One region of the Luteibacter sp. SVR4-7G genome, then DNA from elsewhere that is predicted to be linked to it. Evidence: predicted binding sites of a transcription regulator. Region 1 holds the regulator's gene; each other region holds the start of a gene.
What was found. The regulator HrcA, encoded in region 1, represses chaperone genes, less so after heat shock. The targets are predictions, from matches to a motif close to TTNGCACTCNNNNNNNNNGAGTGCNAA.
Positions count from the first base shown of each region.

Region 2: a site for HrcA is predicted at 7,763-7,789, ahead of groES (co-chaperone GroES). Genes of this name have one in related genera too.
Region 3: a site for HrcA is predicted at 5,591-5,617, ahead of rpoH (RNA polymerase sigma factor RpoH). Genes of this name have one in related genera too.

Region 1 is NZ_JBPGXO010000049.1:12,058-22,183, forward strand. It holds gene ACR9ZH_RS16005 (sodium:calcium antiporter) at 80-1,087, opposite strand; yybP-ykoY riboswitch at 1,107-1,303, opposite strand; gene dapB (4-hydroxy-tetrahydrodipicolinate reductase) at 1,365-2,159, opposite strand; gene dnaJ (molecular chaperone DnaJ) at 2,342-3,472, opposite strand; gene dnaK (molecular chaperone DnaK) at 3,599-5,524, opposite strand; gene grpE (nucleotide exchange factor GrpE) at 5,656-6,192, opposite strand; gene hrcA (heat-inducible transcriptional repressor HrcA) at 6,279-7,340, opposite strand; gene recN (DNA repair protein RecN) at 7,473-9,143, shown strand; gene ACR9ZH_RS16040 (response regulator) at 9,245-9,874, opposite strand; gene ACR9ZH_RS16045 (MASE1 domain-containing sensor histidine kinase) at 9,918-10,126, shown strand, end outside.
Region 2 is NZ_JBPGXO010000065.1:5,293-15,418, forward strand. It holds gene prmA (50S ribosomal protein L11 methyltransferase) at 1-265, shown strand, start outside; gene accC (acetyl-CoA carboxylase biotin carboxylase subunit) at 1,349-2,713, opposite strand; gene accB (acetyl-CoA carboxylase biotin carboxyl carrier protein) at 2,725-3,189, opposite strand; gene aroQ (type II 3-dehydroquinate dehydratase) at 3,245-3,694, opposite strand; gene ACR9ZH_RS17480 (DUF1415 domain-containing protein) at 3,939-4,508, opposite strand; gene ACR9ZH_RS17485 (TlpA family protein disulfide reductase) at 4,505-5,044, opposite strand; gene ACR9ZH_RS17490 (protein-disulfide reductase DsbD family protein) at 5,041-7,266, opposite strand; gene cutA (divalent-cation tolerance protein CutA) at 7,298-7,642, opposite strand; gene groES (co-chaperone GroES) at 7,838-8,131, shown strand; gene groL (chaperonin GroEL) at 8,192-9,835, shown strand.
Region 3 is NZ_JBPGXO010000048.1:18,131-28,256, reverse strand. It holds gene ACR9ZH_RS15930 (DEAD/DEAH box helicase) at 169-1,923, shown strand; gene ftsE (cell division ATP-binding protein FtsE) at 2,110-2,787, shown strand; gene ftsX (permease-like cell division protein FtsX) at 2,784-3,764, shown strand; gene ACR9ZH_RS15915 (response regulator) at 3,777-4,616, shown strand; gene ung (uracil-DNA glycosylase) at 4,613-5,323, shown strand; gene rpoH (RNA polymerase sigma factor RpoH) at 5,649-6,509, shown strand; gene ACR9ZH_RS15900 (response regulator transcription factor) at 6,591-7,271, shown strand; gene ACR9ZH_RS15895 (sensor histidine kinase) at 7,255-8,622, shown strand; gene ACR9ZH_RS15890 (efflux RND transporter permease subunit) at 8,703-10,126, shown strand, end outside.

The DNA.
Region 1 (10,126 bases):
GCCGTGAGCAACAGGCCCTGCTGCTCCTCGCGAAAACCTGCCGCTCCTCGCGAAAAGATGTCGCGCGCGAAGCGCGCTCCTACGCCCCAGCGAAATACCAGGCCACGAACACCGCAAAGACTCCGTAAAGCGCGCCGATCGGCATGAGCCAGCGCGCTTCCACCGCCCCGCGCCGGAACATCGCCCACAGCGCGATGACCGCCACGGCGGTGATCGCGCCGGCCACCACCAGCGGCGTGTCGAACAGCCATGGCGTCGCGAACAGCGCCAGCGAACTCGGAATCGTCGCCTGGATCATCATCGCGCCGGAGATGTTGGCCAGCGCGAGCCGCTCCTTGCCCTGGCGCACCCAGATCAGCGCGTTCACCGTCTCCGGCAGTTCGGTGGCGACGGGGCTGAGCACCAGGGCCACGATATGCGGCGACAACTGGAAGAATGCACCCAGCGACTCCAGCTGCCAGACGAAGGTCCGCGAGGCCACCGCGATCACCAGCAGCGCCAGGCCCGTCTGCAGCGCCACCCAGGCCATGGCGGGATTGGCGTCGCCGCGGCGGAACAGCAGCGGCTCCAGCTCCTCGTCTTCCGGCGCACTGGTGTCGTCGCGCATCTCCCGCCAGACGTAGAAGGCGTAGGCAAGCAGGAAGAGCACGCCCAGCCACGGCTTCCAGGCGAAGGCCACGAGGCCGAGGGCGATCTTGGCGATGAAGATCCCGAGGAACCAGGACTGGTCGCGGGCCAGGCGGCGATTGTCGACGCGGACCCAGGAATCGGCTCGCTTCAAGCGTTTACGACCGGCATATAAAGCGGATCCGACCACGGCATAGGCGATGGTGGACAGCACCAGTGGACCGCCCAGCGCGGCGCCGACGCCGATGTCCCGTGCCTCCGGGGTCTTGCCGAAGATCACCGCCACGAAGGTCACGGCGCTTTCCGGCAGTGCCGTGCCGAAGGCGGCCAGCACCGTTCCCGTCGTGGTGGCGCCGAGGTTGAGCTTGCGCCCGAACCATTCGACGCCGTTGACGAAGTACTCGCAGGCGAAATAAATGGCCCCGGCCGACACCAGGAACAGGAAACACGTGAGCAGCATGGATCGCCTAAGGCCGGGCGAGCGAACGGAACCGATGGCACAACGACACCGCTCGCCCGGCCAGGGTGAGCATGTCGGTGGCCAAAGGTCTCGCCGGGCGGGCGGCGCATGGAGTTGCGCCGTTGCCGTTCGCGCCATGGGGTCGCAAGACCGCCAAGTCTGTTGACGCGAACTCCTCAGGGGGAACGAGGATGGCTACTCCCCAATGACATCGGCGCGAATGTTAACACGGGTTCGAGGTTCGGGGACCCCTCCATGGACCGGGACAGACAAGCCGTTACACCTTGGTGGCGATGACGTCTTCGATGGTCCAGGCGCCGGGGGCGCGGCCGGCGATCCACGCAGCGGCTTCCAGCGCGCCGCGGGCGAAGATCGAGCGATCGGTGGCGCGGTGGCCCAGTTCGATGCGCTCTCCCTGGCCCATCAGCAATGCCTGGTGCTCGCCGACGATATCGCCGCCGCGCACCACCGCGAAGCCGATCGTGCCTGCCTTGCGGGCGCCCGGGCGGCCTTCGCGCGCATACACCGCCAGCTCGTTGAGAGTGGCACCGCGCCCTGCCGCCGCCGCATGGCCCAGGGCCAGCGCCGTGCCGGACGGAGCGTCTTCCTTGCGATTGTGATGGGCCTCGACGATGTCGAGGTCCCAGTCCGGAAGCGCCGCGGCCGCCTCGCGCAACAGGCGGGTGAGAACGGCGACGCCAAGGCTGAAGTTGGCGGCATGCAGCACGGCGATGCGTTCGGCGGCCTTCGCCAGGCGGTCTTCGAGCGCAGGGGATAATCCGGTGGTTCCGGTCACCAGGGCCGCGCCGCTTGCCTCGCAACGGTCCAGCGCCGCGACCAGTCCCTCCGGGCCGCTGAAATCGACCACCACGTCGGCATCGCCAGCCCCCGACCAGTCGCCGAAGCGAACGGGCGACACGTCGCCGTACACCGCCTTGCCCAAGCGGGCGGAAGACGAGGAGACCACGGCGCGCACCAGTTCGAAACGATCGTCATCGCGCACGAGGTCGAGCAATGCCAGGCCCATGCGACCGGAGGCGCCGCTGATGGCGAGACGGACTGGACGGGTCATGGAAGGCCTTGGGATTTGGGGAGGTCTGCGAATGCTAGTAGGAGCACGCCTTGCGTGCGACTCCTTCTGGTTGTAGGAGCGCGCCTGCGCGCGACGTCTTTTGAGGCCTTGAGCAACAGGCCCTGGTGCTCGCCGCGAAAAGACGTCGCGCGCAAGGCGCGCTCCTACAACTACGGCTGGGGTCAGGAGGTGACGCGCGACCAGAAGTCCTTTACGCCGTCCATGAAGGTGGTCGAGCGCGGCGTGTGTTTTGCGGCTTCCTCGCCGACGAAGGTGGCCTCGAGCTGCTGCAGCAGGTCGCGCTGTTCCTTGGTCAGGCGCACCGGGGTTTCCACGACGACCGTGCAGATCAGGTCGCCCGTGCGGCCACCGCGCACCGACTTCACGCCGCGGCCGCGCAGGCGGAACTGCTGCCCCGTCTGCGTTTCCGGCGGCACGTTGACGGCAACTTCGCCTTCCAGCGTGGGCACCATCAATTCGGTGCCCAGCGCGGCCTGGGCAAAGCGGATCGGCATCTCGCAATAGAGGTCCGAACCGTCGCGCTGGAAGATGGAGTGTTCGCGAACGCGCACCTCCACGTAGAGGTCACCCGCGGGCGCCCCGGCCGGGCCGGCTTCGCCCTGCCCCGTGAGCCGGATGCGATCGCCGTTGTCCACGCCCGCGGGAATACGCACCGACAAGGTGCGCTCTTCCTCGAGACGGCCTTCGCCGTGGCACTTCTTGCAGGGCTTGTCGATCTTCTGGCCGGAGCCGTGGCAGGTCGGGCACGCCTGCTGGATGGAGAAAATGCCGTTCTGCATGCGCACGCGGCCGTGGCCGGCGCAGGTCGCGCACTTCGACAACTTGCCATCTTCCGAGCCGGTGCCATTGCAGTGGTGGCAATTGACCTGGGTGGGCACCTCGATCTTCTTCTCGACGCCGAACACGGCTTCCTCGAGGTCGAGGTCCATCATGTAGCGCAGGTCCGCACCGCGGCGCGCGCGCTGGCGCCCGCCGCCACCGCCGAAGATGTCGCCGAAAATATCGCCGAAGATGTCGCCCACGTCGCCGAAGCCGGCGCCATTGCCGCGACCGTAGCCGCCACCCTCGAAGGCCGCATGACCGTACTGGTCGTAGGCCGCGCGCTTCTGCGCGTCGGAGAGGATGTCGTACGCTTCCTTCGCTTCCTTGAACTTCTCGATCGCGTCCGGATCGTCCGGATTGCGATCGGGGTGGTACTTCATCGCGACGCGACGAAAGGTCTTCTTGAGGTCGCCCTCCGTCACGGTGCGTTCCACACCGAGGATTTCGTAGTAGTCGCGCTTGCTGCTCATTGACCGCTTGCTTTCCCTGGACGGACGATCGCGCCGGCGGGTTGCCCCTCGGCGCGATCGTTCCGGTCTACCGTTGGAGACGGGCCGCGAGCCCCTCGCCCGCGGCACGTCGCTCGTTCAGACGACTTACTTCTTGTCGTCCTTGACTTCGGTGAACTCGGCATCGACCACGTCGTCCGGCTGGGCCGAACCGCCGCCGGGAGCCGACTGCTGCGAGGTGTCCTGCGAACCGCCGGCCTGCGCCGCGGCGTACAGCGACTGGGCGACCTGCTCGAGGTTGCCGATCTTCGCCTCGATGGCGGCCTTGTCGTCGCCGTCCTTCACCTTCTCGAGCTCGGACACCGCCGCGTCGATGCTGGCCAGCTGCTCGGCCGGCACCTTGCCGCCGTGCTCCTTCAGCTGGCTGCGGGTGGCGTGGACCAGCTGGTCGGCCTTGTTGCGCACCTGCACCAACTCGTGGAACTTGCGGTCTTCCTCACGGTTGGCTTCGGCGTCCGCCACCATCCGCTGGATCTCTTCGTCGGAAAGGCCCGAGCCGGCCTTGATCTCGATCTTCTGCTCCTTGCCGGTGTCCTTGTCCTTCGCCGACACGTGCAGGATGCCGTTGGCGTCGATGTCGAAGGTGACTTCGATCTGCGGCGTGCCGCGCGGCGCCGGGCGGATGCCCTGCAGGTCGAACTTGCCCAGCGACTTGTTGGCGTTGGCGCGCTCGCGCTCGCCCTGCAGCACGTGCACGGTGACGGCGGTCTGGTTGTCGTCGGCCGTGGAGAAGACCTGCGAAGCCTTGGTCGGCACCGTGGTGTTCTTCTCGATGAGCTTGGTCATCACGCCGCCCATCGTCTCGATGCCGAGCGACAGCGGGGTGACGTCGAGCAGGAGCACGTCCTTGACGGAACCGCCCAGCACGCCGCCCTGGATCGCGGCGCCGACGGCGACGGCTTCATCCGGGTTGACGTCCTTGCGCGCTTCCTTGCCGAAGAAGTCCTTCACGGCTTCCTGGACCTTGGGCATGCGGGTCTGGCCGCCGACGAGGATGACCTCGTTGATGTCGGACACGCGCAGGCCTGCGTCGTTGAGCGCGGTGCGGCACGGCTCGATGGTGCGCTTGACCAGGTCTTCCACCAGCGACTCGAGCTTGGCGCGGGTCAGCTTGATGTTGAGGTGCTTCGGGCCCGAGGCGTCGGCCGTGACGTACGGCAGGTTCACGTCGGTCTGGTGCGACGAGGACAGCTCGATCTTGGCGCGCTCGGCGGCGTCCTTCAGACGCTGCAGCGCGAGCTGATCCTGGCGCAGGTCGATGCCCTGCTCCTTCTTGAATTCCTCGACGAGGTAGTCGATGACGCGGTTGTCGAAATCTTCGCCGCCGAGGAAGGTGTCGCCGTTGGTGGCCAGCACTTCGAACTGCTTCTCGCCGTCGACGTTGGCGATCTCGATGATCGATACGTCGAAGGTACCGCCGCCGAGGTCGTACACGGCGATCTTGCGGTCGCCCGAGGAGGTCTTGTCGAGGCCGTAGGCCAGCGCAGCCGCGGTCGGCTCGTTGATGATGCGCTTGACGTCGAGGCCCGCGATGCGGCCGGCATCCTTGGTGGCCTGACGCTGGCTGTCGTTGAAGTACGCTGGCACGGTGATGACTGCTTCAGTCACCGGCTCGCCAAGGAAGTCCTCGGCGGTCTTCTTCATCTTCATGAGGACCTTCGCGGAGACTTCCTGCGGGGCCATCTTCTTGCCGTCGGCCGTCTGCACCCACGCGTCGCCGTTCTCGTGCGCGACGATGCCGTACGGCACGATCTTGATGTCCTTCTGCACTTCCGCGTCGGTGAACTTGCGGCCGATGAGGCGCTTCACCGCGTAGAACGTGTTCTTCGGATTGGTGACGCTCTGGCGCTTGGCCGGCGCGCCGACCAGGACCTCGTTGTCCTTGGTGAACGCGACGATGGACGGCGTGGTGCGATCGCCCTCCGCGTTCTCGATGACGCGTGCGGTCGAACCTTCCATCACTGCCACGCAGGAGTTGGTCGTACCGAGGTCGATGCCGATGATCTTGGCCATTGAAGTTGCTCCGTATTTCTAAGCGGCCCCCGCGGCCGCGACTGTGTTTGAAAGTGGGGACCTGCCCCGCCGATTCAATGCCTGGTGAGACCCCCCGTGTGGCGCGAACCCGCGCCACACGGGGTTTTGGTTCAGTTGTCGCGCACCACGGCGACGAGCGCCGGACGCAGCAGACGGTCGTTCAGCACGAAGCCCTTCTGGACCACCGCCACCACCGTGCCGGGCGCGTGCTCGTTCGACTCGACCGAACTGATCGCCTGGTGGTGTTCCGGGTTGAACGGCTGGTGGAGGGGATCGATCACGGTCAGGCCGTTCGACTGGGTCACCTTCTCCAGTTGCTTCAACGTCAGCTCGAGGCCCTCGCGCAACGTCTTAGCGTCGGCGGAGTCGTTCGTGAGGCCGAGCACGATGCCGTCGTAAACCGGGAGCAGGTCGCCCAGCAGCTTCTCGTTGGCGAAACGGCGCGCCTGTTCCAGATCGCGCTGAAGGCGGCGGCGCTGGTTCTCGATCTCCGCCCGCTCGCGCAGGACCGTCTCGCGCGCCCCGGCCAGTTCGGATTCGAGGGCGCTCAGCTTCGCGGTAAGGGCGTCGAGGTCGGCGCTCACGCCGCCTTCCGCCGCACCGCCGTCCTGCACCTGATCCGGCACATGGGGATCGTTGTTCTGCATGCTTGCTCCAAATGTCAGCCTACCGGCCCACTCCAAGAGGGGGCCGAACATTCGCGGGAAATAGTAAACCCGCCTCCCGGGGCGGTTTATGAGGTCACCGCGGCGCGATTCAAGGCGTCGCTGAGCAATCCGGCGGTGGCCTGGACCACCGGGATCACCCGCTCATATGCCATACGCGTCGGTCCAATAACTCCGATCGCGCCGAGCATGCGGCCGTTGGTGCCATAGGTGGCGGTGACGATGCTGCAACCGTCCAGGGCCGAGAACCCGGATTCCTCGCCGATGAAGAGGCGAACGCCCGGGGCCTGGACACACATCTCCATCAGCTGGAGCAGGTCGCGCTTCTGCTGGAAGGCGTCGAACAATTCGCGGAGCCGGTCGATGTCGGCCAGCTCCGAATAGCCCATGAGGTTGGTCTGGCCGCTGACCAGGACGTCCTCGGCGTCCTCCTCCGGGGCGAACGAGGCCGTGGCCAGTTCCACCACGCTCGAGAGCAGGCGGTTGAGTTCGCCGCCGGCCTCGCGCAGTTCCGCCGCCAGGTGCGCCCGGATGTCGGCCAGGCGGAACCCGGCGAACTGCGCGTTGAGGTAGTTCGCGGCCTGCTCGAGCTCCGCGGCGTCCAGCGGCCGGGCCAGCTGGACCACGCGGTTCTGCACCTGGTTGTCGGAGAAGACCAGAATCACCAGCACGCTGGCGTCCGGCAGCGGCACGAAGTCGATGTGGCGCAGCGGGAAATCGCCCTGGCGCGGGACGGTGACCACGCCCGCGAAGCGGGTCATGGCCGAAAGCAGGTTCGACACGTTGCCGAGCAGGTCGCGCGTGGTCGTCTGGCGCGGCGGCAGGCTGCCCTGCAGGCGCGCCATCTCGTCGCGCGGCAGGGGCTTGAGCTCGAGCAGGCTGTCGACGAACAGGCGCAGGCCGCGCGGCGTGGGCACGCGGCCCGCCGACGTATGCGGGGACGCGACCAGTCCGGCGTCCTCGAGGTCCGCCATGATGTTGCGGATGGTCGCCGGGCTGACTTCCAGCCCGGAAGAACGCGCCAGCGTGCGCGAGCCGACCGGCTCGCCATCGGAAAGGTATTGGGAAATCAGGGTCCGCAGCAGCCGGCGCGCGCGAGCATCGATGTCGTGACCGGGGAACGGGTTCATGCGCAGGCTGGGGTCGGCAAGGTCGGATCGTCTTCCTATCAATAAGGTCTTGCCGCCCGGCTTGCAAGTCTCGGCTTCTGCGACGCCGCTCCCGCTACAATCGGCGCGATTCCATCCGCCGCCCCGGTCCCCATGCTCACCTCGCTCTACGTCCGCCAGTTCGCCGTCGTCGAAGAAGCCGAGGTCTCCTTCGGTCCAGGCCTTACCGTGGTCAGCGGCGAGACCGGCGCCGGCAAGTCGCTGCTGGTCGATGCGCTGATGCTCCTGGCCGGCGCCCGTGCCGACAGCGGCATGGTCCGTGCGGGCAGCGACCGGGCCGAACTGGCCGCCGAGTTCGACCTGACCGGTCTGCCGGAGGCCTCGGACTGGCTGCGCCAGGAAGAACTCGACGATGGCGACACCTGCCAGCTGCGCCGGGTGATCCGCACCGAGGGCAGTTCGCGTGGCTGGATCAACGGCCGTCCCGCCAGCCTCGCGCAGATGTCCGCACTGGCCGCGCTGATCGTGGAAATCCACGGCCAGCACGAGCACCAGGCCCTGCTTTCGCGCCAGCATCAGATGGCTCTTCTCGATGCCTATGCCGGCAATGAGCAACTGCTGACACGCGTCCGCGATACCGCCCGCGCCTGGCGCGACGCCGTAGCACGCATCCGCGCCCTTTCCGGCGGAGATGACCGCGAGCGCCAAATCGAACTGCTCACGCACGAATTGGAAGAACTCGAGCGCTGGGCGCTGGCGCCCGCGGCGCTGGAGGACCTGGAAGCGCAGCACCGCCGCCTGGCCAACGCCGGCCGGCTTGCCGAGGGCGCGAACGGCATCGTCGAGATGCTCGACGGCGAGAGCGAATTCGCCATCGGCCGCGCCCTGCTCCGTGCCCATGCGGAGCTCTCGCGGCTGGCGGAACTCGACGGCACGCTCACGCCGCTACTGGAACTCCTCGACAGCGCGCAGATCCAGGTCGGCGAGGCGGTGGACGGCCTCGGCCGTTACGCGCAGGACGTGGAACTGGATCCGGAGCGGCTGGCCGAGGTGGATACGCACCTCACCCACCTGCACGACCTGTCGCGCCGCTACCGCCTGCCGATCGAAGAATTGTTTGCGAAAGCGGATGACGTCCGCGAACGCCTCGCGGAACTCGAAGGCGCGGGCGACGCGCTCGACCGCCTCGCCGGCGAGCGCGACCGCCTGCGCAAGGAATACGATGCTGCCGCAGCCGCCTTGTCGAAGGCACGCGCGGAGGCTGCGGGCCGGCTAGGCGCCTCGGTGGCCGCGCTCATGGGCGAACTCGGTATGGCCGGCGGCCGCCTCGAGGTCTCCCTCGAACCCGCCGAAGGCGACGAGCCGGACCCGCAGGGCCGCGAGCGTTGCGAGCTGCTCGTCAGCGCCAACCCTGGCCAGCCGCCGCGCCCGCTGCGCAAGGTCGCGTCGGGCGGCGAACTGGCCCGCATCAGCCTCGCCATCGAAGTGGCCACGCTGGGTAACGACAACATCGGCTGCATGATCTTCGACGAGGTGGACACCGGCATCGGCGGCGCCGTGGCCGAGGTGGTCGGCCAGAAGCTTCGCGCGCTGGGCGAACGCGTGCAGGTGCTCTGCGTGACCCACCTGCCGCAGGTGGCCGCGCAAGGTCATTCGCACCTGCAGGTGGCGAAGGAAAGCGATGGCGAGGCCACGCGCACGCGCATCCACGCGCTCGATGCGGCAGGCCGCCGCGATGAGCTCAGCCGCATGCTCGGCGGTGTGGAAATCACCAAGGAAACGCGCGCGCACGCGAAGAAGATGCTCGACCGCGCACAAGGCTGACCCCGGTCGTCCTGCGAAGGCAGGGATCCAGCGTCTTAGGCGTACGAGGTTATTGCAAGAAGCGAGTCACTGGGTCCCTGCCTTCGCAGGGACCCAGTGACTCAGCTGCGGATCAGCCCGCGCTCCTGCGCCATCCGGTACAGATCCAGCTCCGATCCTGCATTGAGCTTGTTCATCACCGCCGCGCGGTGGATGTAGATGGTCTTCTGTCCGATGCCCAGCTCCGCCGCCACCTGCTTCGGCGCGCGGCCGATGGCCAGCAGCAGGAATACCTCGCGCTCGCGCGCGGTCAGCCGGTTGAAGGGATCGAGGTCCGTCGAAGGCCGTCCCGAACGGCGCTCGCGCAGGTCCGAACTCAGGTATTGCTCGCCGCCCAGGACCGAGCGCACCGCGGCCACCAGTTCCTCCGGCGCCACGCCCTTGGTGACATAGCCACGCGCACCGCGGCGCAATGCTTCGGAAACATAGGGTTCGCCATCGTGCATGCTCAGCACGACGACCTTCATGCCCGGTGCGATGCTGGCCAGGTGCTCGATGAGCGGCAGCCCGCTGCCGTCGGGCAAGGACAGATCCACCGCCACCAGATCGGGGCGATGCTGCGTGACCGCTTCCACCGCCTCGTCCGCATTGCGGGCTTCGGCGACGACGTCCAGGTCGGGTTCCAGCTCGATGAGCCGCTTGAAACCCTCGCGAACGATGGCATGGTCATCTACTAGGACGATTCTAGGCATAGGTGGAATGTAGCAGCGCATACCCGCCGTGTACCATTCCGGCATGCGCTTACCTGGTGTTTCCCGCTTCGCCGGTCCCCTGCTCGCGGTGGCCTATGCCGCCGCCTGGATCATGCTGTGGCCGACCGAGCAGCCCTATTGGGTCCTGCCCTTCGGCCTCCGCTTCGGCGCCCTGCTGCTCACGCCCAGCCGCGACTGGTTCTGGATCCTGGGCGCGGAGATCGTCGCCAGCGGCTTCTGCGAATGGCGCAG
Region 2 (10,126 bases), on a different contig from region 1:
CGACAGCGATCTGGACGTCTATCTGCCCGGCGAAGCCCCGGCGGCGCTGGCCGACGTGCTCGTCGCGAACATCCTGGCCGGTCCGCTCGGCGAACTCGCCCCCACGTTCGCGGCTGCGGTGAAACCCGGCGCGCCTTTTGCGCTCTCCGGCATCCTTGCCGGGCAGCACGAGGAACTGCTCGCGCGCTATGCCGAGTGGTTCGAAGGACTCGAGGTGCGCATGCTCGAAGACTGGGTACGCATCAGCGGCCACCGCAAACTGTAGGAGCGCGCCTTGCGCGCGCTGAGTCTTTCGCGCCGCGCCACACGATCTCCTGCTTTTTCGATGGGAAGGCCCTGTCGATGCCTTTCGCATCGGTTGGCCCGCTTGCGCGGGCCCATGTCTTAAGCGGCGTCGCCGCAGGGAGCGTAAGCCCCAACTCGGCTATCGCCATCGCGTTTTGCTCTGGCGTGGCGGCGGGTCGCCGGCGCCTGCCATTTTTCTCACTAAGTCCTCGTCCGGCCTACGCCTCCCTGCGGAATCGCTCCAAAAACGGCAGCCACCGGCTCCTCCGAACACGACGGTCACATGCAGCAAAAGCCAAAGCAGCGGCTCGTGCGCTTCGGCTGCCGCACGCTCGCCGCACCGTGCGGATAGAACGCAGCCCTGTAGGAGCGCGCCTTGCGCGCGACCGCCTTTCGCGACCACCTCCATCCCACGTACAGGCTCGATGGGGGGGCTCCAATCGGCGATTCCCGGAAGAAAGGCATCAGAGCCGCTTGTCGCTAACCTTCCTCAAGCGCACCGATCACCACCAACACTTCGACGCCTTTCCTGCCCGTCGCTTCCGCAAGCAACCGTCGCTGCCGCGAAGGCGGGAGCCTAGTGGCTCTTGCTGCAGGGTGCGAAAACGCTCAGTGCGTACGTGTAGGTGGTCGCGAAAAGATGTCGCGCGCGAGGCGCGCTCCTACAGGGCTGCGTTTTATCCGCTCGGTGCGGTTAGCGTGCAGCCCCCAAAGCACGAGCCGTTGCTTTGGCTTTTGCCGCATGCAACCGCGGTGTTGGGAGTTGCCGGTGGCTGCCGTTTTTGGAGCGATTCCGCAGGGAGGCGTAGGCCGGACGAGGACTTAGCGACAAAAATGGCAGCCGCCGGCGACCCGCCGCCACGCCGAAGCAAAATGCGATGGCGAACAGCCGAGCCGTCACGCTCCCCGCGGCGAAGCCGTTTAAGACATGGGCACGCGTAAGCGGGCCAATCGACGCGAAACGAGGTCGCGCGCGGGCCGCGCTACAACGGCCGCCGCCAACTGCCTCTCGCGCAAAAAAATCCCGCCGGGAGGCGGGATTTCTTCACTAACGCAATGGAACTCAAGCCGACGGCGGCGCTTCCTTCTGCTCGGCCATCCGCTTCTCCAGGTAGTGGATGTTCTGTCCACCCTGCTGGAAGCCCACGTCGGCCATGATGCGCTGCTGCAGCGGGACGTTGCACTTCACGCCTTCGATCACCGTCTCGGTCAGGGCCATGCGCATGCGCGCGATGGCGGTGGCGCGGTCCGGGCCGTGCACGATGATCTTGCCGATCATCGAATCGTAGTTCGGCGGGATGCGGTAGCCGTCGTACAGGTGGGTGTCCACGCGCACGCCAGGGCCGCCCGGCGCTTCGAAACGCTTCACCGTGCCGGGGCTCGGCATGAAGGTATCCGGATCCTCGGCGTTGATGCGGCACTCGATGGCGTGGCCGGTGAGCACGATGTCTTCCTGGCGGATCGACAGCTTGTGACCGCTGGCGATCAGCAGCTGTTCGCGAACCAGGTCGATGCCGGTCACCAGTTCCGTCACCGGGTGCTCCACCTGGATACGCGTGTTCATCTCGATGAAGTAGAAGCGGCCGTTCTCGAACAGGAACTCGAACGTGCCCGCGCCGCGATAACCGATGCGGATGCAGGCGTCGACGCAGACCTTGCCAATCTGTTCGCGCAGTTCCGGCGTGATGCCCGGTGCCGGCGCTTCCTCGACCACCTTCTGGTGGCGGCGCTGCATCGAGCAGTCGCGTTCGCCGAGATGGATGGCGTTGCCCTGGCCATCGGCGAGCACCTGGATCTCCACGTGGCGCGGATTTTCCAGGAACTTCTCCATGTAGACCTGATCGTTGCTGAAAGCGGCCTTGGCTTCCTGCTTGGTCATCACGATGGAGTTGGCGAGGTGGGCTTCGGTGCGCACGACGCGCATGCCGCGGCCGCCGCCGCCGCCCGCGGCCTTGATGATCACCGGGTAGCCGATCTCGCGCGCGATGCGGATGTTCTCATCCACGTCGTCGCCCAGCGGGCCGCCCGAACCGGGCACGCACGGCACGCCGGCCGCCTTCATCGCGCGGATGGCCTCGACCTTGTCGCCCATCAGGCGGATCACGTCGGCCGTCGGTCCGATGAAGACGAAGCCCGACTTCTCCACCTGTTCGGCGAAGTTCGCGTTCTCCGAGAGGAAGCCGTACCCCGGATGGATCGCACCGGCATCGGTGATTTCCGCCGCGGCGATGATGGCTGGAATGTTGAGGTAGCTCTCGGCCGAGGGACCCGGACCGATGCACACCGATTCGTCGGCCAGGCCGACGTGCTTGAGGTTGCGATCGACGGTGGAGTGCACCGCGACCGTCTTGATGCCGAGCGCGTGGCACGCGCGCAACACCCGCAGCGCGATCTCGCCGCGATTGGCTATGACGACCTTCTCGAGCATGCGTCGTGGCCTCAGGCGATGACGAACATCGGTTCGTCGAATTCCACCGGCTGGCCGTTCTCGACCAGGATGGCGACGACGGTTCCGGAAACGTCGGCCTCGATCTGGTTGAACATCTTCATGGCTTCGATGATGCCCAGCGTCTCGCCGGCCTTGACCTGCTGGCCGACCGTGGCGAAAGCGGGCGCGCCCGGGGTGGAGGCGGCGTAGAAGGTGCCGACCATCGGCGCCTTCACCACGTGGCCGGGGGGCAGGCCGGGTTCGGCGGCGGGTGCGGCCGGGGCCGCGGCGGCCGGCGCGGCGGGAGCCGCCTGCGCGGCGGCGGGGGCGGCCATCATCTGCGGCGCGGCGACGGCGACGCCGCCCTTCGGCACGCGCGAGAGGCGGACGACCTCTTCGCCTTCCTTGATTTCCAGCTCGGCGAGATTCGATTCCTCGAGCAGGTCGATGAGTTTCTTGATCTTGCGCAGGTCCATAAGACAAACCTTCTTGTGGTTGAAACGGGCGCGCCGGGCGCGCCGCGAAAGGGAATCAGGCCGCCGGCACGGCAAGGCGGAGGAGGACCGCCTCCAGCGCCAGGCGATAGCTGTCGCCGCCGAACCCGCAGATCGTGCCTGCGGCGATGTCCGACACGTAGGAGTGATGGCGGAACGGCTCGCGTGCGTGCGGATTGGACAGGTGGATCTCGATGAACGGTATGGCCACGCCGGCCAGAGCGTCGCGCAGCGCGACCGAGGTATGGGTGAAGGCCGCGGGATTGATCAGGATCCACGCCGTGCCCTCGTCGCGCGCCTGGTGGATGCGGCCGATCAGTTCGTGCTCGGCGTTCGACTGGAACCAGCCCAGGTCATGGCCGGCGGCCTGGGCACGGGCCTGCAGCGACCCATTGATATCGGCCAGGGTTTCGCGGCCGTAGACCGAGGGTTCGCGCACGCCGAGAAGATTGAGGTTGGGTCCGTGCAGGACAAGGATCCTGGCCACTGTTCACCTGATGACTGATCCGGCTCCCCCGGCAACGCCGCGCAGTGTGCGCCTGTCTCCCGGTATTGTCCAGTTCGGTGGAGTTCGACGCAGTTCGCTGGAGATCGTGACTTTCCACACGCCGCCGTATGGAAAGCCCCCGTGTAGGAGCGCGCCTGCGCGCGACAGGTTTTGAGGCCGTGGCCCGGAGCTGGCGCGCAAGCTTCAAGACCCACGCGAAAACCTGTCGCGCGCAGGCGCGCTTCTACACGGGCCCTAGCAGGTTTCGCCAGCCCTCGTGCCCCAGCTTCTCCAGCGTCTCCATGTTCGCTTCGAAGATCGCCGACGCATCCGGGAAGGCCGCCACTGCCCGGTCGATGCTGGCTTCGCGCAGCAGATGCAGGGTGGGGTAAGGCGAGCGGTTGGTGTAGTTGGTGATGTCGTCCGCGGCCGTGCCTTCGAACTGGAAGGCGGGGTGGAAGCTGGCCACCTGGATCTCGCCCTCCAGGTGCAGGTCGGCCACCGTCGCGTCCGCCACCTCGAGGAATTCATTGAAGTCCATGAAGTCCACGAGCACGCCGGGATGGATCAGCAGCGTGGTATCGATGGTTTCAGGGTCGGTGTCGCGCAGCAGTTCCAGCTCGCGGACGAGGTCGGCATGCAGTTGCAGCGGCTGGGTCGCGTCGCTGGTGACGTAACGGACCTGGCCCTTGCGCTGCACGGCCTTTGCGAAGGGGCACAGGTTGAGGCCGATGACGGCGCGCTCGATCCAGCGGCGGGTAGCCTCGATCGCTTCGTCGGGTGAGGGCAGGGCGTCGGCGGACTGGTCATTCATCGTTCGGGGGCGAGCCATTCGTCGAGTTCGGCCTGGCTGAAAGTACCAAGCTTCTGCCGCAGGATGCGCCCGTCCTCCCCGATCAGGACGCTATAGGGCAGCACGCGCCGCGTGTTGCCGAAGGAAAGCGAACCGCCTGGCGCGTCGGTGGCGGCGAGCAGCACCGGGTAGTCCACCGGCCGCTCCGCGAGGTACGTGCGCACCGCGCCCGCGGTGTCCTCGGCCACGCCCACGACGGCGACGTTGCGTTTGCGGTAGCGCGCCGCGTTCTCGCTGAGCAGCGGCATCTCGCGGCGGCAAGGCCCGCACCAGGTGGCCCAGAAGTTGACGAGCACGCGCTTGCCGCGCCAGTCCGAGAGCTGGCGCGGCTTGCCGTCGACGGTGAGGAAGGTGGCTCCCGGAGACGGATCGCCCACGTCCGCCACGGTCAGGCCTTGCGGCGGTGGCGGGTGCAGGCGGCGGTGCTCCAGGTAGAGTCCCGTGGCTGCCGCCGCGATGGCGAGCGCGACGATCCAGAAGGTCGGGCCGCGTATCATGGGTGCGCGGCGGCCTCGAGCGCCTTTTCGACGCGATCGTAGGTGAGCACGGTGGACAGCTTCGTGCCGTCGCCACCGCCCTTCGGGTAGACCACGTAGAGGGGCACGCCTACCGAGTGGTACTGCTCGAGGAAGGCGGCGATGGTCGCGTTCACGTCGGTCCAGTCGCCCTTCATGTAGACCGTGCCGGTGCGCTTGAGCAGGGCGCGGAATGCCTCGGTGTCGAGCACGGCATGTTCATTGGCCTTGCAGGTGATGCACCAGTCCGCGGTCATGTCCACCAGCACCGGCGTGCCCGCGGCGCGCAGCTCCGCCAGCTTCTCGGGCGAGTACGGCACCGAGCCGTCGCTGGCGACCGTGACCGTCTGCGGCGCAGGCAGGCCATGCACCATCCACAGCGCCGCGGCGGCGCCGATCGCCAGTACGCCCGTGAACGCCCAGGACAGCGCGCGCCCGCCGCGGCTGCGGCCATACCACCACAGCGCCATCGCCAGCAGCACGCCTCCGCCCAGCACGAGTGCGGCGGCATCGGCGCCGCGCTGCTTGGTCAGCACCCAGAGCAGCCAGACGGCCGTGAGGTACATCGGGAAGGCCAGCGCCTGCTTCAGCGTTTCCATCCAGCGGCCGGGACGCGGCAGCATCCGCGCCACGGCGGGCACGAAGCCGATCACGAGGAAGGGCAGGGCAAGGCCGAGGCCGAGGGCGAGGAAGATGAGGAAGGCCACGGGCAGCGGCGCCGCGAAGGCGAAGGCGATGGCGGAACCCATGAACGGCGCGGTGCATGGACTGGCCACGACCACGGCAAGCACGCCGGTGAAGAAGTCGCCCGAGGGACCCGAGCGGGAGGCCAGGCCGCTGCCGACATTGCCGAGCGAGCCGCCGATCTCGAAGACGCCGGACATCGACAGGCCCACGGCCAGCATCACGTAGACGAGCAGTCCGATCGCCAGCGGCTGCTGGAACTGCGCGCCCCACTGGACGCCGTGCCCGGCCGCGCGGATGCCCACGATGATGAGTCCCAGCACGGCGAAGGCGGCCAGCACGCCCGCGGTGTACCAGAGCGCGTGGCGGCGTGCGGCCGCGTGGCTCTCGCCACTCTCGAGCACGGTCACCGCCTTCAGCGACAGCACCGGCAGCACGCAGGGCATGAGGTTGAGGACGAGGCCGCCGAGCAGGGCGAGGCCGATGGCCGCGATGAAGCCCACCGGGGCGTCGTCGTCCGGGGTCATGCCCGGAGGCGGCGGCGTCGGTGCGACCTCGGCGGGAGCGGCAGCCTGGGATGCTTCCTCTGCGGCGGCGCCGACCGATGCGGTGCCCGCGGCGAGGTCGATGCTCACGTGGCGCTTCATCACCGGGTAGCAGATGCCGTTCTCGAGGCAGCCCTGGTAGGCCACGTCGATCGCCACGTCCTTCACGGCCGCCGTGCCTTCCAGCGGGACGGGCAGTTCCACCTGGTCGAAGTAGACGATGCTGTCGCCGAAGTGCTCGTCGTGATGGGCGATGCCGGCCGGCCAGTCGGGCTCGCCGGCGGTCACGCCGGCCGGCGACGCCACCGTGATCTGCGTCTTGTCGCGATAAAGGTAGTAGTCCTTCGGCATCGTCCAGCGCAGCAGCAGGTGCGCGCGATCCTTCACCAGTGCCTCGAAGCGGAAGGCCTGTTCGGCGGGCAGGGGTTGGGCATCGGTGCCCTGCGCCGCCGCCGGCGCGCCGAGCAGCGCCGCGGCATTGCCGGCCGGCGCAGCGGCTTGCGCGGCGGGAATCGTGGACGGCCCGCCGATGGTGAGGTTCAGGTGCTCGGTGTTCGGCGGGTAGCAGATCTTCGGCTCCACCTCGTGGCAGCCCTGGTACTGCACGTTGAGCGCCAGGGTCTTGGTGGAGGCGTCGGCCAGGGTGTAGGGCAGGCTGGCCTCGATGTCGCCGTGGTAGATCTCGACGTCGCCAAGGTATTCGTCGTGCTCCTTCAGGCCGTCGGGAAGGCTGGGCTGGCCCAGCTTCACCGCCGCCGGGTCGGCGGCCGTGATCTTGATGCGTCCGCGATAGAGGTAGTAGTCCGGCGCGATGCGCCAATGCAGCTTCACCGTGCCGGGCTGGCTGGCATCCGTCGTGAGATGGAAGGCCTGGGTGACGGGCAGTAACTCCTGCTCGTCCTGGGCGAAGGCAGGGAGGGTGGCGAACAGGCCGAGGCTGGCAAGGAGGGTCAGCGCACGGCGAACTACAGACATCATGTCAACTCCGAGGATAGAACGTCGGTCATTATGACCGGGCGTTTCCGGATTGGCTTGCAACGGTCTCGGCCTCCAGCCAGGCGAGATACGGGGCGTGCCCCTCCACCAGGGGCAGGGCGATCACCTCGGGTACCTCGTAGGGATGGTTGGCCAGGACGAACGCTTCCACGGCCGCGAACGCGGTGCGGACGGTCTTCACCAGCAGGAGGTCTTCGGCCTCGCTGACGGTCTCGCCTTTCCAGCGGTAGGTGGACCGCATTCCGGGCAGGTGGTTCACGCAGGCGGCCAGGCCGCCGTCGACGAGGCCGCGCGCGAGCGCGGCGGCCGGTTCCCCCGGCGGACAGGCGATGAGGATGGCGATGGGTTCGGACATGGAGGGATTGTGCCTCGTCCGATCGCGCTTTTTTGGACCGTGGCCCTTGAACGGTTTTTGCGCGGCGCCATGTCGAGGGCGCAGAGGTCTTCCGATTCGGGAAGTCCTTTGGCTAAAATTCTGGCACTCACCCTGGTCAAGTGCTAACAGGGTGGCCTAATTCCTTTGTCTGTCAATCACATGGTTGGAGAAGTCATGAGCAAACTGCGCCCGCTGCACGATCGCGTCATCGTCAAGCGTCTCGAGGAAGAGCGTGTTTCGGCCGGTGGCATCGTCATCCCCGACAGCGCCACCGAGAAGCCGACCCGCGGCAAGGTCATCGCCGCCGGCAATGGCCGCATCCTGGAAAACGGCTCGGTCCGTCCGATGTCGGTGAAGGAAGGCGAGACCGTCCTGTTCGGCAAGTACGCCGGCCAGGAAATCAAGATCGACGGCGAAGAGCTGGTCTTCCTGAAGGAAGACGACATCGTGGCGATCCTGGAAGGCTGAGCACCCGCTCGCCCCGCTTCCTCCCGAACATCCCAAGCATTCAAATAAGGATTCACACTCATGGCAGCTAAAGAAGTCCGCTTCAGTGAAGACGTGCGCGCGCGCATGCTGAAGGGTGTCAACACCCTCGCCAACGCCGTCAAGGTCACCCTGGGCCCGAAGGGCCGCAACGTCGTGCTCGAGAAGAGCTTCGGCGCCCCGACCGTCACCAAGGACGGCGTCTCGGTCGCGAAGGAAATCGAGCTTTCCGACAAGTACGAGAACATCGGCGCCCAGATCGTCAAGGAAGCCGCCTCGAAGACCTCCGACGTCGCCGGTGACGGCACCACCACCGCCACGGTTCTCGCCCAGGCGTTCATCCAGGAAGGCCTCAAGGCCGTCGCCGCCGGCATCAACCCGATGGACCTGAAGCGCGGTATCGACCAGGCCGTCTCGGCCGCCGTCGGCGAGCTGAAGAGCCTGTCGAACCCCACCGCCGACGACAAGGCCATCGCCCAGGTCGGCACCATCTCGGCCAACTCCGACGCGGACATCGGCGACATCATCGCCAACGCGATGAAGAAGGTCGGCAAGGAAGGCGTCATCACGGTCGAGGAAGGCTCGGGCCTCGAGAACGAGCTCGACGTGGTCGAAGGCATGCAGTTCGACCGCGGCTACCTGTCGCCGTACTTCATCAACAACCAGCAGTCGCAGCAGGTCGAGCTGGATGACCCGTTCATCCTGATCCACGACAAGAAGATCTCGAACGTCCGCGAGCTCCTGCCGGTGCTCGAGGCCGTCGCGAAGGCCGCCAAGCCGCTGCTCATCGTCGCCGAGGAAGTCGAGGGCGAAGCCCTGGCGACCCTCGTCGTCAACACCATTCGCGGCATCGTGAAGGTCGCCGCCGTCAAGGCGCCGGGCTTCGGTGACCGCCGCAAGGCCATCCTGGAAGACATCGCGCAGCTCACGGGCGGCACGGTCATCTCCGAGGAAGTGGGTCTGGCCCTCGACAAGGCCACGATCAGCGATCTGGGCCGCGCCAAGCGCGTCGTCATCACCAAGGAAAACACCACGATCATCGACGGTGCCGGTGACGCGGAAGGCATTCAGTCGCGCATCAAGCAGATCAAGGCGCAGATCGAAGAGACCTCTTCGGACTACGACCGCGAGAAGCTGCAGGAGCGTGTGGCTAAGCTGGCCGGCGGCGTGGCCGTCATCAAGGTCGGCGCCGCGACGGAAGTCGAGATGAAGGAAAAGAAGGCCCGCGTCGAAGACGCCCTGCACGCCACGCGTGCGGCGGTCGAGGAAGGCGTGGTCCCGGGCGGCGGCGTCGCCCTGATCCGTTCGCTGAAGGCACTCGAAGGCCTGAAGGGCAAGAACGCTGACCAGGACCTCGGCATCGCCATCACCCGCCGCGCCCTCGAGGCTCCGCTGCGCGCCATCGTCGCCAACGCCGGCGAAGAGCCGTCGGTGGTGCTGAACAAGGTGAAGGAAGGCCAGGGCAACTTCGGCTACAACGCCGCCAACGGCGAGTTCGGCGACATGATCGCCTTCGGCATCCTGGACCCGACCAAGGTGACCCGTTCGGCCCTGCAGTTCGCGGCCTCGGTCGCGGGCTCGATCATCACGACCGAAGCGGCCGTGACCGAGCTGCCGAAGAAGGACGAAGGCCACGCCCACGGTGGCGCGGGCGGCATGGGTGGCATGGGCGGCATGGACTTCTAAGTCCCGCCCCACCCGTAACGCAGAAGAGCCCGGCGCAAGCCGGGCTCTTTTTTTGCGACGAACACGCGTTGTAGGAGCGCGCCTCGCGCGCGACCGCCTTTCGCGTCGGTTGGCCCGCTTACGCGCGCCCATGCTTTAAGCGGCTTCGCCGCAGGGAGCTTAAGCCCCGGCTCGGCTAGCGCCATCGCATTTGGCTCGGGCGTGACGGCGGGTCGCCGGCGCCTGCCATTTTTTTCGCTAAGTCCTCGTCCGGCCTACGCCTCCCTGCGGAATCGCTCCAAAAACGGCAGC
Region 3 (10,126 bases), on a different contig from region 1:
TCGCCTCCGGCCATCGCGCGCCGGGCGCGTCGCAGGCCGCCGGCATGGCACCCGGCCGCTCCCGACACTCCCGTGACGCCGGCCGGACCCTCCCTGTCCCGTGGCTCCCATGCCGCCGGGACGGCGCCGTGCCAAGCGCGGCGCGCGTTTCCAGGCCCTTCATTCCACATGTCCCAAACCGTTCTCACCGACGTCTTCTACGAAAACCTCGACCTCCATCCGCTGCTCCAGCAAGGTCTCGCCGCCGCCGGCATCACCCGCTGCACGCCCATCCAGGCGCTGACGCTTCCCGTCGCCCTCACGGGACGCGACGTGGCTGGCCAGGCCCAGACCGGCACCGGCAAGACCTTCGCCTTCCTCGTCGCGCTGATGGACCGCCTGCTGAAGCATCCGGCCCACCCGGATCGCAAGGACTCCGACCCGCGCGCCCTGGTCATCGCGCCCACCCGCGAACTGGCCATCCAGATCGAGAAGGACTTCCAGGTCATCGGCAAGGCCACCGGCCTGCGCAGCGCGCTGATCTACGGCGGCGTCGATTACGACAAGCAGCGCCAGCAACTCCGCGACGGCTGCGACATCATCATCGCCACGCCCGGCCGCCTGCTCGATTACTACAAGCAGGACGTGTTCGGTTTCGGCAGCGTCGAGGTCATGGTCATCGACGAAGCCGACCGCATGTTCGACCTCGGCTTCATCAAGGACGTGCGCTTCATCTTCCGCCGCCTGCCTGCGCGCGAGAAGCGCCAGGTCCTGCTGTTCTCGGCCACCCTGAGCCACCGCGTGCTGGAACTGGCCTACGAGCACATGCACGAGGCCGAGAAGCTGGTGGTGGAGACGGAGAACATCACCGCCGACCGCGTCCGCCAGGTGGTCTACTTCCCCTCGAAGGAAGAGAAGATGCCGCTGCTGTTCAACCTGCTCGAGGAGAGCAAGGCCGAGCGCAGCATCATCTTCGTCAACACCAAGGCCGCCGCCGAGCGCATCACCGACCGCCTGAAGCGGCACAATTTCCGCGTCGGCGCCATCTCCGGCGACGTGCCGCAGGTGAAGCGCCAGAAGCTGCTGCAGCGCTTCCAGGAAGGCCAGATCGACCTGCTGGTGGCCACCGATGTCGCCGCCCGCGGCCTGCACATCCCTGCGGTCAGCCACGTGTTCAACTACGACCTGCCGCAGGACGCCGAGGACTATGTCCACCGCATCGGCCGTACCGCGCGCCTGGGTGCCGAGGGCGACGCGATCAGCTTCGCCTGCGACCTCTATGCGATGGGCCTGCCGGACATCGAGGCCTACATCAACCAGAAGATTCCCACCGCCTCGATCGAAGCCAAGATGCTGGTGATGCCGGCACCGCGCCCGCGCGCCGACGGCGTGCAGGACGAGGTCGAGGATCCGAACGACAACGACGGTCACATCCCCACCCGCGGCGCGCCGCCGGAGAAGGGTGCCCGCGGCAGCCGTAACGGTCGCGGCGGTCCGCGTTCCGGCGATCGCGCCGGCAGCCGCGAGCGCCGGCCGCGCCCGCCGCGCGACGATCGTCCGGCCGGCGCCGCGCCGTCGACCGAAGTGCCGATGAAGACCGTCGTCGTCGCCGAGACCGTCGCCGAACTGCCTGCCGCCGCGGAAGCGATGGCCGCCGACGGAGCGGCCGGGAAGCGTCGCCGCCGTCGCGGCGGCCGCGGCCGCGGTGCCCGCGAAGGTGTCGAGAATGCCGACAACGGCCAGACCAACGGCAACGCCGCACGCGCCGAGAGCCCGAAGCAGGGCGCCCCGCGCCACGCCGACGGCCAGCCCGGCCCGAACCGCCGTCCGTCGCGCCAGGTCACCGCCAGCCGTCCGGCATCGACCCCGGCGCCGGCTGCGCACCCGGCCAAGGAAAAGGTCGGCCTCCTGCGCCGCATCAGCCGCCTGTTCGGCGGCCGCTGACCGAGCCCTTGTAGGAGCGCGCCCCGCGCGCGACAGCTTTTCGCGAGGAGCAGCAGGACCTGTGGCTCTCCGCGAAAAGCTGTCGCGCGCAGAGCGCGCTCCTACATGAACACCTCGGCCGCCCGGCCGCAAAACCGACAGCACATCCCTTATCCTCTGGGGCTTCACGGGCCAACGGGTAACGCGGTGATCGGTTTCGATCTGGTGAGCAAACGGTACGAGGGCGGTCACCAGGCCCTTACCGACGTGTCCTTCCAGGTAGACGCGGGCGAAATGGCCTTCGTCACCGGGCATTCCGGCGCCGGCAAGAGCACGCTGCTGAAGTTGCTGGCGATGATCGAGCGGCCCACGAACGGCGTGGTCACCCTCGACGGCCAGAAGCTCAATACCGTCCGTCACGGCGACATTCCCAAGGTGCGGCGCAAGCTCGGGATGGTTTTCCAGGACCATCGCCTGCTGCTCGACCGCAGCGTCTTCGCGAACGTGGAGCTGCCGTTGATCATCGCCGGGGTGGCCCCCGCCGATCGCGGCCGCCGGGTGCGTGCGGCGCTGGAGAAGGTCGGCCTGCTCAGCTACGAAAAGCAGTTGCCCGAGGCGCTGTCGACCGGCGAGCAGCAGCGCGTGGGCATCGCGCGCGCCATCGTCGCGAAACCCGCCGTGCTCATCGCCGACGAACCCACCGGCAACCTCGACCCGCAGCTGGCGATGGAGATCATGACCCTGTTCGCGGAATTCCAGGCGGTGGGCACCGCCGTGCTCATCGCCAGCCATGACCTCATGCTGATCAAGCGGATGAAGAAACGCGTGGTGGTGCTCGATCACGGCAAGCTCGTCGCCGATGTCCCCGCCACGGAGGTGGTATGAACACCGTCCGCGAACCCCGCCGCGCCGCGGAGCCGGAGAAGACGCGCCGCAGCGGACCGCGCAAGGTCGGCGCGTGGCGCGAACACCATGCCTGGAGCATGTCGATCAGCCTGCGCCGGCTCGGCGCGCGGCCGCTCGGCACTTTGCTCACGGTGGCGGTGATGGGCGTGGCCCTGGCCTTGCCGCTCACGTTCTACCTGCTGCTCGGCAACGTGCAGCGCATGGGCGATGCGCTCGGCCGCAACCAGTCCATCAGCGCCTTCATGAAACCGGGACAGAACGCCGCCATGGCGGAGACCGCCGCCTCGGCGCTGCGCGGCCGTCCTGAGGTTGCGGACATCGTGGTGCGCACGCCGAAGGACGGGCTCGACGAACTCGCCGAGGTGCAGGGTTTCTCCGGCGCGCTGCAATCGCTCGATGCCAATCCGCTGCCCTATGTCCTCTCGGTGCAGCCGAAGCAGGGCCTTTCGGCCGATGAGATCGGGCGGCTCGTCGAATCGATGAAGGCCACGCCGGGCGTCGACATGGTCCAGGACAGCGGTGCGTGGCGGCAGCGGCTCGATGCGCTGTTGGGCGTGGGCAGCCGCGCGGTCGCGCTGCTTGCCCTGCTGCTGGGCATCGCCGCGCTGCTCGTGGTCGGAAACACGATCCGCGTGGACATCCAGAGCCGCAGCGCCGAGATCGGCGTGCTCCTGCTCATCGGCGCCAGCCGTCCGTTCGTCCGGCGCCCCTACCTGTATGCGGGTATCTGGCTCGGTTTCCTCGCCGGCGTATTCGCCGTGGTCCTGGCCGTGGTGCTGGAGCTGGCGATGGCCGGACCGGTAGGGCGGCTCGCCGCGGCCTACGACGGCAGCGTGAGCTTCGGCGGACTCCCCGCGTGGCTCCTGCTTTCGGTACCCTTCGCCTCGGCCGTGCTGGGTTGGCTCGGCGCGCGACTCGTGAGCGCGCGGCAGATCCGCCGCGCCGCGGCGGGCTGAAGGGGGACAGGGGTGGGACATCACATCGGTTCGGGTGTTGCCGGCGCCACGCCGCGCATACTTCTCGTGGACGGCTCCAAGGTCGTGCGCCAGTTGATCGCGCGCGTCGTCGCCGCCGAGGTGCCCGGCGTGGAAATCGTGGAAGCCGCGACGGGGGCGGAGGCACAGTCCGAGCTCCAGCGCGGCGTCTTCGACTTCGTCACCGTGGCACTGCGGCTGCCCGACATGGACGGCCTCGACGTCGCGCGCTTCGTGCGCGAGTCCGCGCCGCAGATCTACATGCCGATCGTCGTCGTTTCCGGCGACGTGGAGGAGCGGCTGCACCGCCGCGAACTCGGCGAATTCGTCACCGATTATTTCGACAAGTCCCTGGGCTTCGGCGCGCTGGCGGAATTCATCCGCGGCTATGTGCGTCCCGAGGGTGGGGCCGAGGGCGAGGTGCTCTACGTGGAAGACAGCCGCGTGGTCGCACTCGCCACGCGGCGGATGATGGAGAAGTACGGGCTCACCGTGCATCACGTCATCAGTGCCGAGGACGCGCTGCAGCACCTGCGGGACGCGCGCGGCCGGGGCGAAGTCGGTGCCGACGTCGTGCTGACCGATGTGAGCCTGAAGGGCGAGCTAACCGGCGGCGACCTCGTCGAGCGCATCCGCAACGAATTCGGCTACGGCAAGGGCCAGCTGCCCACGCTGGTGATGACGGGCGACGAGAACCCGGCCAACCAGGCCGCGCTGCTGCGCGCCGGTGCGAACGACCTCGTCGAGAAGCCCGTGGAGGAAAAGCTGCTCATCACCAAGCTGCTGTTTCAGTTGCGCGTGGCCCTGCACCTGCGCGCGAGGGTGGCGCATTGAACGACCGGGTGAAGCTGGAGCCGTCCTGGAAGGCACGGATCGGCGGCTACCTGGATCGCCCGGAGATGCTCGCGCTCTCTGCATTCCTGCGCGAGGAGAAGGCGCAAGGGAAGACCATCTATCCACCGGGCCCCGACATCTTCAACGCGTTCGCGCACACGCCGTTCGACAAGGTGCGCGTGGTCATCCTCGGCCAGGACCCGTATCACGGCCCCGGCCAGGCGCACGGGCTCAGTTTCTCCGTTCGCCCTGGCGTGCGCGTGCCGCCGTCCTTGCAGAACATGTTCAAGGAGATCGAGGACTGCCTGGGCATCCCGCGTCCGGACCACGGTTGCCTCACGCCCTGGGCCGATCGCGGCGTGCTGCTCCTCAACGCCGTGCTGACCGTCGAAGCGGGCCTTGCCGGCTCGCACCAGGGCAGGGGCTGGGAAGGATTCACCGACGCGGCCATCGATGCGCTCAACCGCGAACGCGAAGGCCTCGTCTTCATGCTCTGGGGCAGCCACGCCCAGCGCAAGGGCCAGCTGATCGACGGCAAGCGCCACCTCGTGGTGCGCAGCGTGCATCCTTCGCCGCTCTCCGCCCACCGCGGCTTCATGGGCTGCGGCCACTTCGCCAAGGCAAACGCCTACCTCGAGTCGCGCGGCGAAGCGCCCATCGACTGGTCGCTGCCCCCGAAGGCCGCCCTGGCGACCTCACCCGTGTAGGAGCGCGCCTTGCGCGCGACATCTTTTCGCGCCTGCCCCCAAGCTGGCGCGCCAGCTCCAGGTCACGGCCTCAAAAGATGTCGCGCGCGTGGCGCGCTCCTACAGCGCCGCAATTAATCGTTAACGAACAATAACTTACAGCTCACACCACCGCCCCGGCAGGCACGGCCTCCCATACCGCGCCTTAACCGCGCCGGGCACCCTATGGACATGCCGGGGGTATTTCTGTACCATTGCGTACAGTTAACCGATGAACTTCGGGCTGGCTTAGCACTCTCACTTCGGGACTGCTAATCTGCAAACAGACTTTCAGGAGGTTCCACACATGTCCCAAGCCCTCGCCACCCGGAATTTCGGGCTACCGAGCGTCGTCGGCAGTCTGGATTCCTATATCTCGGCCGTCCACCGCATTCCGGTGCTCAGCCTTGACGAGGAGCAGTCGCTGGCGCGCCGCTTCCACGACGACGCCGACCTCGACGCCGCCAAGCAGCTCGTGATGTCCCACCTCCGTTTCGTGGTCCACGTGGCTCGCGGCTACAACGGCTACGGCCTGCAGCTTTCGGACCTCATCCAGGAAGGCAACATCGGCCTGATGAAGGCCGTGAAACGCTTCGACCCGGACCAGGGCGTTCGCCTGGTCAGCTTCGCCGTGCACTGGATCCGTGCCGAAATGCACGAGTTCATCCTGCGCAACTGGCGCATCGTCAAGGTGGCCACCACCAAGGCGCAGCGCAAGCTGTTCTTCAACCTGCGCAAGAGCAAGAAGCGCCTGGGCTGGATGAACGCCGAGGAAGTGCGCGTTGTCGCGAAGGACCTGGGCGTGCCGGAAGCGACCGTGCGGGAGATGGAATCGCGCCTCTCGGGCCGCGACGTGGGCTTCGAGGCGCCGGCCGATGCGGACGACGACGACAAGCCGGCTCCGGCCGCGTTCCTCGTCGACGAAGGTGCCGACCCGTACGACAACCTCGCCGAGGAAGATGCCAGCAACAACCAGATGGGCGCGTTGTCCATGGCGCTCGGCAACCTGGACGATCGCTCGCGCGACATCATCCAGCGCCGCTGGCTGGCCGAGGACAACAAGGCCACGCTGCAGGATCTTGCGGACGAGTACGGCGTATCTGCCGAGCGCATCCGCCAGATCGAGGCGAACGCCATGAAGAAGATGCGCGTCGCCATCGCGGCCTGAGTCCGCGGTTCGGCGTAAGATCGGGAACGGCCTCCTCGCGGGGCCGTTTTCCGTTGTCCCACCGGCAGGAGCAGAACCAGGATGCCCAGGGCACTGGTCATCGAAGACGATGAAGTGACCGCCCGCGACATTGTCGCGGAGCTGGGCGCGCACGGTCTCACCGCCGATTGGGTGGCCGACGGCCGCGAAGGCCTGGCGCGTGCGCTGGCCGACGGCTACGACATCATCACCCTCGATCGCATGCTGCCCGGGATGGACGGCATCGACGTCGTCTCCGCATTGCGCCAGCGCGACGTGGACACGCCGGTGCTCATGATCAGTGCGCTGTCCGACGTGGACGAGCGCGTGCGCGGCCTGCGCGCAGGCGGCGACGACTACCTCACCAAGCCGTTCGCGCCGGACGAACTGGCCGCGCGTGCCGAGGTGCTGCTGCGCCGGCGGCGCCGTGGTTCCAACGAGACCCGACTGCGCGTCGCCGACCTGGAGCTCGATCTCGTCCGCCATAACGCCCAGCGCCACGGCCAGGAACTGACCCTGCTGCCCACCGAGTTCCGCCTGCTCGAATTCCTCATGCGCAACGCGGGCCAGGTGGTGACGCGGCAGATGATCTTCGAGCACGTATGGGGTTTCCATTTCGATCCGGGCACCAACGTGATCGACGTCCATATCGGCAGGCTGCGCCGCAAGATCGACGGTGCCGGCCACTCGCCGCTCATTCGCACCGTACGCGGTTCGGGTTACGTCCTTGCGCCCGCTGACTGACGCCTGGCGCTCCGCCACTTCGCGCCTGATCTTCATCTACGGCGCGCTGTTCGCCATCTGGTGCGTGGTCCTGCTCGGTATCGTGCAGTGGGAGACATCCCGCTACCTGTCCGGCGTGATCGACCAGATGCTCGCTTCGCGCGTGCATTACCTGGAGGGCACGGCCCCGCGGAACATGCGCGCGACGGTGGACGCCGCCAGTCAGATCGACGTGCAGGGTGCGATGTGGATGGGCCTGTTCGACGCCGAGGGAAGACATCTTGCCGGCAATATCGCCACGATGCCGGCAGAGTTGAACGAAAACGACGTCGCCAGTTCGCTCAGTGCGAACCTGGTCAGCCCGACGCGCAAAGGCGTTGCCCGCGTCCGTGGCCTTGCCCACGAGCTACCGGACGGCACGCGCCTCGTGGTGGCCAAGGAAAGCTCCACGATCGACGGCATCGGCACGATCATCCGGCGCGGCGTGCTCTGGGGCCTCTCCCTCACCGTCATTCCCGGCCTGCTGGGCGGCGTGCTCCTCGCGCGCGGGCCCGCACGGCGCATCCGCGCGATCCAGCGGGCCATGGAGCCCATCCGCGACGGCGACCTGAGCGTGCGCCTTCCGGTGAGCGGCTTCGGCGACGAGGTGGACCTCCTCGCGGGCACCGTTAACACCACGCTCGCGGAGATCGAACGCCTGCTGGGCGAAGTGAAGGGCGTGACCGACAACATCGCCCACGACCTGCGCACGCCGCTCACGCGCATGCGCACGCGCCTCTACCGGCTGCAGCAACAATTCGAAAACCGGCCGGAAGGCGACCAGCTCGATGCCTGCGTCAGCGAGATCGACACGGTGCTGGCGCGCTTCCGCGCGCTGCTGCGCGTCTCCGAACTGGAAGACCGCCAGCGCAGCGCGTGCTTCGAGCAGATGGACCTGGGTACCGTGCTGCGCAACGTGCACGATTTCTACGCCCCGCTGGCGGAGGACCGCGGGCAGCGTTTCGAACTCGAGCTGGGCCGGCTGCCCGCGCTGCGCGGCGATCCGCAGCTGATGTTCGAGGCGTTCGCCAATCTCGTCGGCAACGCCATCAAGTTCACCCCGGACGGCGGCGCCGTGCGCCTCGTCGCATCGACCGATGCGGGCGGCGACGCGCGCGTGGACATCGCGGATACGGGCCCCGGCATTCCGCCGGACGAACGCGAGGCGGTGTTCCGCCGTTTCTATCGCAGCGACGAGACCCGAGCGAAGCCGGGCTGCGGGCTGGGGCTGGCGATCGTCAGCGCGATCGTTCGCCTGCACGGATATTCGCTGTCCGTCGGTGGCGATGAGAAGGGCGCAGTGTTTTCCGTGACCTGTCCTGCGACCGCCTAAATAATTATTAACTACGCCGGGGGGCGGCGGCGGGAGCAAAATCCGCGCCGACGCAACACAAGCCTCGGAATCCGTCCCCCATGATTGGCATCGTCCGGATCGCGCTCACGCGGCCGTATACCTTCGTCGTCCTCGCTTTGCTGATTCTCATCGTGGGACCGCTCTCCGCCCTGCGCACGCCGACGGACATCTTTCCCGACATCAAGATTCCCGTGATCGCGGTGGTCTGGCAGTACACGGGCCTGCCTCCGGACCAGATGGCCGGGCGCGTGTCGTCGCCGTTCGAGCGCGTGCTCACCACCACGGTGAACGACATCGAGCACATCGAGGCGAACTCGATCCAGGGCTTCGGCATCGTCAAGATCTTCTTCCAGCCCACGGCGGACATCCGCACCGCGAACGCGCAGGTGACGGCGGTGGCGCAGACGTTGCTGAAGCAGCTGCCGGCAGGCACCACGCCGCCGCTGATCCTCAATTACAGCGCGTCGACGGTGCCGATCATCCAGCTGGCACTGTCCGGCAAGGGCCTCACCGAGCAGAACCTCGCCGACCTCGGCCAGAACATCATCCGCCCGCAGCTGGTCTCCGTGCCCGGCGCGTCCATCCCGTACCCGTACGGCGGCAAGACCCGCCAGGTGCAGATCGACATCGATCCGCAGGCCTTGCAGGCCCGGGGCCTGTCCGCCCAGGACGTGGCCAACGCCCTCGCTGCACAGAACCTCATCACGCCCGTCGGCACGCAGAAGATCGGCCGCTTCGAATACACGCTCCAGCTTAACAACTCGCCGGACGACATCGACGACCTCGGCAACCTGCCGGTGAAGGTCGTGAACGGGGCCACGGTCTACATCCGCGACGTGGCCCACGTGCGCGACGGCTCGCCTCCGCAGACCAACATCGTGCACGTCGACGGCGACCGCTCGGTGCTGATGACGGTGATGAAGAACGGTTCGGCCTCGACGCTGGCCATCATCGCCGGCATCAAGCAGCGCGTCGCGGAAATGAAGGACGCATTGCCCGACGGCCTGAAGATCTCGCCCATCGGCGACCAGTCGCTGTTCGTCAGCGCCGCCATCGAGGGCGTGGCCCGCGAAGGCGTCATCGCGGCGGCGCTGACCAGCCTCATGATCCTGCTCTTCCTCGGCAGCTGGCGCTCCACCGTCATCATCGCCACGTCGATTCCGCTCGCCATCCTCGGCTCGATCGCCGCGTTGTCGGCCATCGGCGAGACGATGAACATCATGACCCTCGGCGGCCTCGCGCTGGCGGTGGGCATCCTCGTGGACGACGCCACGGTGACCATCGAGAACATCAACTGGCACCTGGAGCAGGGCAAGGACGTGGAAACGGCGATCCTCGATGGCGCGGCGCAGATCGTGACGCCTGCCTTCGTCTCGCTGCTGTGCATCTGCATCGTCTTCGTGCCGATGTTCTTCCTGGAGGGCGTGGCACGCTTCCTGTTCGTGCCGATGGCCGAGGCGGTGATGTTCGCGATGATCGCGTC